DNA from 2 places in the Rhodococcus sp. NPDC047139 genome. Region 2 is predicted to be linked to the other one. Evidence: riboswitches for the same ligand, from Rfam matches in the RefSeq annotation. Region 2 holds a riboswitch; the other holds the start of a gene.

Region 1 (4,038 bases), on a different contig from region 2:
TCACGGCGGATGTGCTGCTCGCGGGTCTGCAATGCGAGGCGGTAGGCGCGGTTTCCGTCCGCGTCCACCGACACACCTACGAGACGACCGGGCAGGGTGCGGGTGTGGGCGCTGCCGACGGCGAGATAACCGGCGTGCGGTCCGCCGAAGCCCATCGGCACACCGAAACGCTGGGTGGTGCCGAAGCAGGCATCGGCGCCCTGCTCGCCGGGTGGAGTGAGGAGAGTCATCGCCAATAGGTCGGCACCGACGGCCACGAGCGCACCGCGCTCGTGGGCGGCCTCGATGATCGGAGCAGCATCGACGACGCGCCCCGAAGCGCCGGGGATCTGCAGGACGACGCCGAAGAACTCACCCTCGGGCAGTCCGTCGGTCACGAGGTCGGCGGTGACGATCTCGATTCCCAGGGGTTCGGCGCGGGTCGCCAGCACTGCTGCGGTCTGTTCGAACAGATCGGTGTCGACGACCAGACGCGGGCTCTTGGACTTGCGATTAGCGCGCCGGAGCAGTGTCATCGCCTCGGCGGCTGCAGTGGCCTCGTCGAGCATCGACGAGTTCGCGATCTCCATGCCCGTCAGGTCGGCCACCATGGTCTGGAAATTCAGCAACGCTTCGAGGCGGCCCTGGCTGATCTCCGGCTGGTAGGGAGTGTAGGCGGTGTACCAGGCGGGATTCTCGACGATGTTGCGCAGCAGTACCGGCGGCGTCAGAGTGTCGTAGTAGCCGTGGCCGATCATCGACGTCGCCACGGTGTTCCGGGAGGCGAGCACCTTCAGTTCGGCGAGCACCTCGTGCTCGGAAAGCGGCGGGTCGAGCACGTCGAGTCCGGTCGGAACCTTGCCGGCACGGTCGTCGAGGATGGCGGCCGGGACCGCGGCGGTGGCGAGCGCTTCGAGGGAATCGACTCCGACGACGTCGAGGATCCGGCTCAGACCGGCGGTGTCGGGGCCGATATGACGATCGGCGAAGTTCGAGGTGACGGCATCTGTCATCGCAGCTCCCGGGCTGGTCGGCGAGGTCCACATGCGCGGTCGCGCGAAGTGGTTCCTCCCCCTCTGTCGTGAGCTCGCGAGGCGAGCGCCTGAGAGATTCGGCCGGCCAGAGCCTTTCCCCGTGGGCGGGCGGGTGCTCCCGCCGCTTTCCAGAGACGTCGGAGCTCACGCGGTCCTGGTTGCCTGAGAGATTGACGGGGAGGTGCTGCTCCTTCGGCGCCCGGATCGGTGTCCGGAACTCTCCCGCGTGACGGCGACGCGTCTTCGAGTCTAGATCACGGCGCAGGGGTGGAACGCCGCGGTCGCGGAAGGGCCGATGGTGGAGCGTCAGCCGATACGGCGGTTGATGCGCTCGCGGCGCCGCGACGCCAGTTCGTCTTCGGGGCGCTCTTCCACATCGCCGCCGTCGACACGTTCGGCGGGGAAGTCGGCGATACTGCCGGTGAGCTCACGCATCGCCCCGCTCACCGCGATACCGAAGACGCCCTGGCCGCCCTGCAGCAGATCGACGACCTCTTCGGGAGAGGTGCATTCGTAGACGGTGGTGCCATCGGAGAACAGAGTGATCTTCGCGAGGTCGCCGACCCCGCGGCTGCGGAGATGATCGACCGCGACGCGGATGTTCTGCAGCGAGACACCGGTGTCGAGCAGACGCTTGACGATCTTGAGGACCAGGATGTCCTTGAACGAGTACAGGCGCTGGCTACCGGAGCCGGCGGCACTGCGAATCGACGGAACCACGAGATTCGTACGGGCCCAGTAATCGAGCTGGCGATAGCTGATCCCCGCGATCTGGCAGGCGATCGGCACCCGATAGCCGACGAGTTCGTCCGGCACCGAGTGGTCCGGAAACAGACCCGGCTGGATGTCGTCGGTCTCGTCGGCCCGTGACGACGTCGAGCGATCGCCGGAATCGACGCCGGGCGGCTGTCCCTTCGTCCGATCTCGCACTACTGACTCCCTCTCGCACGCCCAGTTCTGCCTCGAAACGATCGACAGGCGGATCCCCGACCCATATCCGATCCTCGAGCGCTCCAGGCTCCCCGAGTCATCCCTGGCGGATCAACTCAGCGTACGCCCCGATGCCGGGCGCCGGGCTGCAACACGCCGACCGGAAAACAACCTTCGACGCTACTCTCGCCAGCGCCGACACGCTCGCCGACGACGTGCTCGCCTACCGGCCGACGGCCATCAGCCGTCCGTCGCCTTGAAGTCGTCGGGCGAGACGGAATCGAGGAACTCCTTGAACTTCTCGACCTCGTCTTCTCGTTCGTCCGGCATGACCAGCCCTGCTTCGGTGAGCACCGGTTCCTCGACGTGGACCGGCGCGCCGACGCGCAAGGCCACAGCCACCCCGTCGGAGGGGCGGCACGACACCCGCATACCCCCGTCGAAGACCAGGTCCGCGTAGAACGTTCCCTCGCGCAGGTCGACGATGCGCACTTCGCGCAAGGCATGACCGAACGCCTCGAGGAGATTCTTGATCAGGTCGTGGGTCAGCGGCCGTGCCGGCTCGACCCCCTGCTGTTCGAGGGCGATCGCGGTGGCTTCGTTCTGCCCGATCCAGATCGGCAGATATCTGTCCCCGTCGACTTCGCGCAGCAGAAGGACAGGCTGGTTCTGCGGCTGTTCGATACGAATCCCTACTATCCGCATCTCACTCATCGCGGTGCCTCCGTCCTGCTGCTCGTCGGTGGTGTACACCCGACAGGTACTGCCTGGAATTCTAGTGGCCGACAGCGCATCCGTCAGGTGGCCGGATTACCTGACGGATGCGCGTCAGCGATCGAGGGCGTCCTGTACCGCCGCTTTCACCAGGCAGGTGTGCAATGTCAGCGACAGCGCCGCCAGTTCGCGCACCATCTCCTCGGCGCGCTGTCGTGCCCCTGCGTCCCGTCCCTTCGCGATCGGCCCGGCGATCTGGGCGACGAGCGCAGCCTCGCGGTCGGCGGCGAGTTTGAAGGCGCGCAGGTGCCGCACCTCGAGACCGAACTCCGCCATCGCCTTCGCCGTGCGGGCGAGCAGCACCGCGTCCTCGTCGAAGAATCCGGCCGGCCCGGGCTTGAGCAGACCCGCTCCCAGCAGTTCGGTGAGAAACGCCGAATCGATCCCGGCCCGGGTGCACAGATCTTCGCGGCTCACCCGGATCTCGCGGTCGCTGCGCAGATCTTCGGGCGAAACCTCCCCGCGGGCGACCGCCAGCGGGCGCGGCCGGGTGATCCGCGCCTCGACCGAACCCACCGTGGCGGCGCCCCGGTCGATGGCCTCGAGCTGTTCCTTGATCACCTTGAGCGGAAGGTACTGATCGCGTTGCGCGGTCAGCACGTACCGCAGCCGCTCGCAATCGGCGATCGAGAAACGTCGGTAACCCGACGGCGTACGTTCCGGGCTGATCAGACCCTCGGCCTCGAGGAATCGGATCTTCGAGATCGTCACGTCCGGGAACTCCGGACGCAGGCGGTCGAGCACCGACCCGATCGACATTCCGGCCGGCGCCGGCTGGCGGGCCGCGGTCATCAGCTACCCGCGCCCTGCGGACCTCGCGGACCGGTCAGGAACACCAGCCGGAACTTACCGATCTGCACCTCGTCGCCGTTCGCGAGAACCGCGGAGTCGACCGGTTCCCGATTGACGTAGGTGCCGTTGAGGCTTCCCACGTCCACGACCTGGAACTCGCCCTCGTCCTGGCGGAACTCGGCGTGCCGACGGCTGACCGTCACATCGTCGAGGAAGATGTCGCTGTCGGGGTGCCGTCCCGCCGAGGTGGTCGGCTGGTCGAGCAGGAAGCGCGATCCTGCATTCGGCCCCCGCTTGACCACCAGCAGCGCCGATCCGGCGGGCAGGCCCTCGACACCCGAGACGGGCGCTTCGGCGGTGGCCGATCCTGCACCTTCCACTTCGTTCAGGAAGTCGGCGCGAAATACCGAAGTGGTTTCGGCAGGAGTCTCCTCGTAGCCCGCGTTGCCGTTCTCGCTCACCGTTTCTCCTTATCCCTTCGGCCACCCGGATGATCCCGGGTGGCCGCTGATTGGTTCGCCCCGTGCGG
Region 2 (4,038 bases):
GATCCTCGAGGCGGAAGCCGACCGACAGTCGCGCATCCTGCGTGCACAAGGTGACCGGGCGGCTCGCTACCTCGAAGCCCAGGGCGAAGCGAAGTCCATCGAGAAGGTCTTCGCCGCGATCAAGGCCGGCAAACCCACGCCGGAACTGCTTGCCTATCAGTACCTGCAGACTCTGCCTCAGATGGCGCAGGGCGATGCCAACAAGATGTGGGTGGTGCCGAGCGATTTCGGTAAGGCGCTCGAGGGATTCGCGCGAAACCTCGGTTCGCCCGGAGAAGACGGCGTCTTCCGATTCGAGCCGACTCCTGTCGACGAGGAGTTGCAGCGGCCCGAGGACGACAGCGCCGAGGTCGAGGACTGGTTCACGACCAAGCGCGACCCGGAAGTCGCGCAGGCCGTCGCCGAAGCCGAAGCCGTGGCCCGCAAGCCGGTCGATCCGGCAGTCCGGACCGGTCTCACTCCGGAGAAGCCCGGTGGGGAAGAGCAGTCGGCCCTGCCCACCCCGCCGCCGGCACAACGCTGGATTGCGAACGAGGCATCCGAGGAGACGGTCGAACCGCCGCAGTCGCAGCAGTAACAGGAGACGTTCGAGAGGCGTGCCCGAGCGGCACGCCTCTCTTCGTCACCGTCGGGCGAACATCGGCAGTGCCATCGCCACGATGATCAGCCCGGCGCCGGCTGCGGCAAGCAGCGTCACGGACTCCCCGAAGGCCATCATCCCGATCAGGAGCGCGACCACGACTTCGAGGTAGGACAGCCCGGACAACTCCGCCGCACGGAGGTGCTTTCCGGCCACCACGAGCAGACCCAGCGCAAAAAGGCCGCAGACGACGAAGAAACCTCCGGCCCAGATCCAATGGCCCGCAGTCATACCCGACATGTCCGGCCTGGTCGCAAGCACCATTGCGCCTGCCGCGACGGCACCGAACACGAAGTTCCAGAAGCACCGGGCGTCGGAGGACATGTCGGTGCGATATCGGTAGCACAGCAGCGCGGCGCCGTAGAAGATCCCCGAGGCCACGCCGAGTACGGTGCCCAGCGTCTCGTGCTCACCGCCGGCGCGGTTGTCGCCGACGAACCCGGCAGCGAGAAGCATTCCGGTGAAGGCTGTTCCGATGGACAGGGCGTCGAGGCGACGGATCGACTCTTTCAGGAGGATCCGGGCGAGAACGGTAGCGACGACCGGTCCGAGATAATGGAGCACCACCGCCCGTGAGAGGTCGGTCAGGACGGTCGCGGACAGATAGGTTGCCAGGGACAGGCCGAGGAGAACGCCTCCACCCACGACGGACCAGGACAGACGGGTTCGGCGCAAGTGTCCGAGACGCCGGGACAGTGCGATCAACACGAGCATGCCGGCGGCCCCGACGACCATGCGCCCGAGTGTGAGTGCCTCGCCGAGTACAGCACCGTCGGGTGTGGCCTTGCGGCCGAACAGTCCTGCGGCGCCCATCGCTGTCGCCGACAATACGATCGCGACGATTCCGAGCTGACGGCTGGTGGGCGCAGGAGGATCGGGGAGAACCGGGCCGCCCGGCGGCGCGGTCCGGGAGCTGGTGGGGCGCAGCAGCGCCGAATGCGAACTCACGACGCGCGACGGCGCGCCCAGGGAAACGGTCACACGTCTTCCTCAGGACAGGGTGCACGAAGTGAGCACCAGCGGGTGTTGTCGTTCCCCGCTCTGTCATCGGACCTGAGAGCTTTCGCGGACGTGATCCGCTTACACCTTCGGTGAACCCGGAAGAGTTGCTTTCCAGAGGAGCCTCGCCGTGGCGGTCTTGGGGGCCTGAGAGATTCCCGGGGAGGTTGCTCCTTCGGCGCCCGCTGTGTGCGGGACTCTCCCGCCGCGGTTCGGTGGCTGTTCAGTTGTTGCGACAAAGTATGCCATGGTCCTTCGTAAGTCTGCGCGGTAGCGATCTGCATCGGCGCAAGCCGTTCACGGCGGTGTTCGGCGCACGACCGGAGCGAGGCGCTCGCTCTGGGGCGGAGCGACCCGGTGCGCCGATAGCGTGATCGACATGACCATCGTTCCGAGATCATGGATGCAGTTGCGATTCGCCGCGGGCACGTACCGATTTCGGGAAAGTCTGTTCGGCCTGCCTGCCCTCATCGTCCTTGCGGGAGCCGTAGTCGCAGAGGTGAGCGGCTACATCGACCGGACGGTCGGTCCCTTCTCGTGGGGACTGAAGATGAACAGCAACGCGGCGGTCTGGCTGCTGAGCACCGTGGCGGGTGCCACGATCACCACTGCCGGCGTCGTATTCTCGCTGACGGTCGTGAGCTTGCAGTTGGCCAGTAGTCAGTTCTCGCCGCGTGTGATGCGGTCCTTCATCCGAGATCGGGTCAGCCAGACGGTGATCGGGATGCTGGTGGCGACCTTCGTCTACTGCGTACTCACGCTACGGCACATCGGTGCGGACGAAGCCGCACCTGCCCCGACGATCTCGACCACCCTCGCAGTGGCCCTCGCGGTGGCGACCGTGGTGCTCATCATCGCCTATCTCAATCGGCTTGCCCACGGATTGCAGGTCGGTGAGGTCGTGCGAAGTATCGCGTCGGAAGCCGAGATGGTCATATCGAGTGCGGGCAGGAGTGCGCATCGCGAGATCCGCGCCGAGGGGGTACCGGAGCCGGATTTCGATGAAGGAACGACGGTGTACGCTCCGCGCGACGGCTGGGTGACGCAGGCGCCGGCGGAACTCGTGCTGGCCGTGGTACCTGCGGGGACGGTGGTGCGACTGGAGACACGGCCCGGCGCATACATCCACCGCGGAGAGCCGCTGCTGCGGGTTCATCCGACACCGGATCGGGCTGCGACGCTACGGCTACTCGAGTCGGCGGTGGAGATCTCCGATGCCCGCACCATGCAAGAGGACGTGGATTTCGCGCTGCGGCAACTGGTCGACATCGCGCTGCGCGCGCTGAGTCAGGCGATCAACGACCCGACGACCGCGACCGAAGTGGTTCTGCGGCTCGGCAGTCTGCTGCGTACGTTGCTGATCACCGACAGTCCTGCGCCGGTGATCGCGGGGCCGGAGAACCGGATTCTGCTGCGCCCGTGGATCCTGTCTCCCGAGGAATACATCGACCACGCCTTCGAGCAGATCCGTCAGGCAGGTTCCGCGCAGCTGCATGTCGCCACGGCGCTCGCCCGGGTGCTGCGCATGCTCCTGGACTACGTCTCGGAGCACGACCGCACCGAATACGTACCTGCCTTGCAGTACCAGTTGCGTCTGCTCGTCGACGCGGTGGTCGATCGGCCGGAGTTCCATCCGGAGGACGTGGAGCGCTTCCGCGCGGTCGCCGAGTCGGCGACGGATCCCGCCGAACATCGACTGTCGTGACCCGCCGTGTAGGACCGGTGACCGGCGGCTACCCGTTCTGCACGGGAAGCCGTCCGTCGAAGGGAAGAAACCGTGGCGACGAATTTCTCCGTAGGGGACCACGTCCGATGGAACTCGGAGGCCGGATATGTCGAGGGTGTGATCATCGAGAAGCACACCGAGGATGTGGAGTTCGAGGGACGCATGCGTCGTTGCAGTGAGCACGATCCGCAGTACGAGATCCGGAGCGACAAGACCGACCACGTCGCCATGCACAAGGGTGGTGCACTGAAGAAGATCTGACTGCGGCAGTTCGTCAGGTGATCAGTGCCCGACCGACGCCGCAGACCGCAACCGCCCACAGGACCGAGGCGGATGTACCGATGATAGGTCAAGCTTGGTGGCTTGATATCAGAAAATCAAGCCTCCAGGCTGGACCTCGAGGTGGGCAGCGCCTCACCCGCGGCATCGAGCGCGGAACCGGCAGGTGGGGGAAGTCGCGCCTCGAGCAACAGGCCTGCCGCGCCGAGAGCCATGCACACTCCCGTGATCACCATCAGCCGCGGATCCGTCCGGCCGGTCAGTGCGTCGCCGAGCAGCACGACCGCCACGGTGCCGGGCAGGATGCCGACCACCGTGGCGAGCGTATAGGGCACCAGTCGTACCGCAGAGACGGCACAGCAACAGTTCACGACGAAGAACGGGGCGGCTGCGA

The links. Region 2 has a riboswitch for glycine ahead of ABZ789_RS18950 (DMT family transporter). Riboswitches for the same ligand answer to the same signal wherever they lie in the genome.
Region 1: it holds a riboswitch for glycine, as region 2 does, so the genes downstream of both, gcvP (aminomethyl-transferring glycine dehydrogenase) here and ABZ789_RS18950 (DMT family transporter) in region 2, are expected to answer to the same signal.

What each region holds. Positions count from the first base shown of each region.
Region 1 is NZ_JBEYUH010000024.1:23,695-27,732, forward strand. Features, by position in the region: gene gcvP (aminomethyl-transferring glycine dehydrogenase) at 1-992, opposite strand, end outside; glycine riboswitch at 1,153-1,248, opposite strand; gene ABZ789_RS21450 (MerR family transcriptional regulator) at 1,320-1,943, opposite strand; gene ABZ789_RS21455 (bifunctional nuclease family protein) at 2,184-2,657, opposite strand; gene ABZ789_RS21460 (MerR family transcriptional regulator) at 2,772-3,509, opposite strand; gene garA (glycogen accumulation regulator GarA) at 3,509-3,970, opposite strand.
Region 2 is NZ_JBEYUH010000017.1:13,232-17,269, reverse strand. Features, by position in the region: gene ABZ789_RS18955 (SPFH domain-containing protein) at 1-577, shown strand, start outside; gene ABZ789_RS18950 (DMT family transporter) at 623-1,621, opposite strand; glycine riboswitch at 1,764-1,854, opposite strand; gene ABZ789_RS18945 (DUF2254 domain-containing protein) at 2,019-3,344, shown strand; gene ABZ789_RS18940 (DUF2945 domain-containing protein) at 3,417-3,626, shown strand; gene ABZ789_RS18935 (TVP38/TMEM64 family protein) at 3,743-4,038, opposite strand, start outside.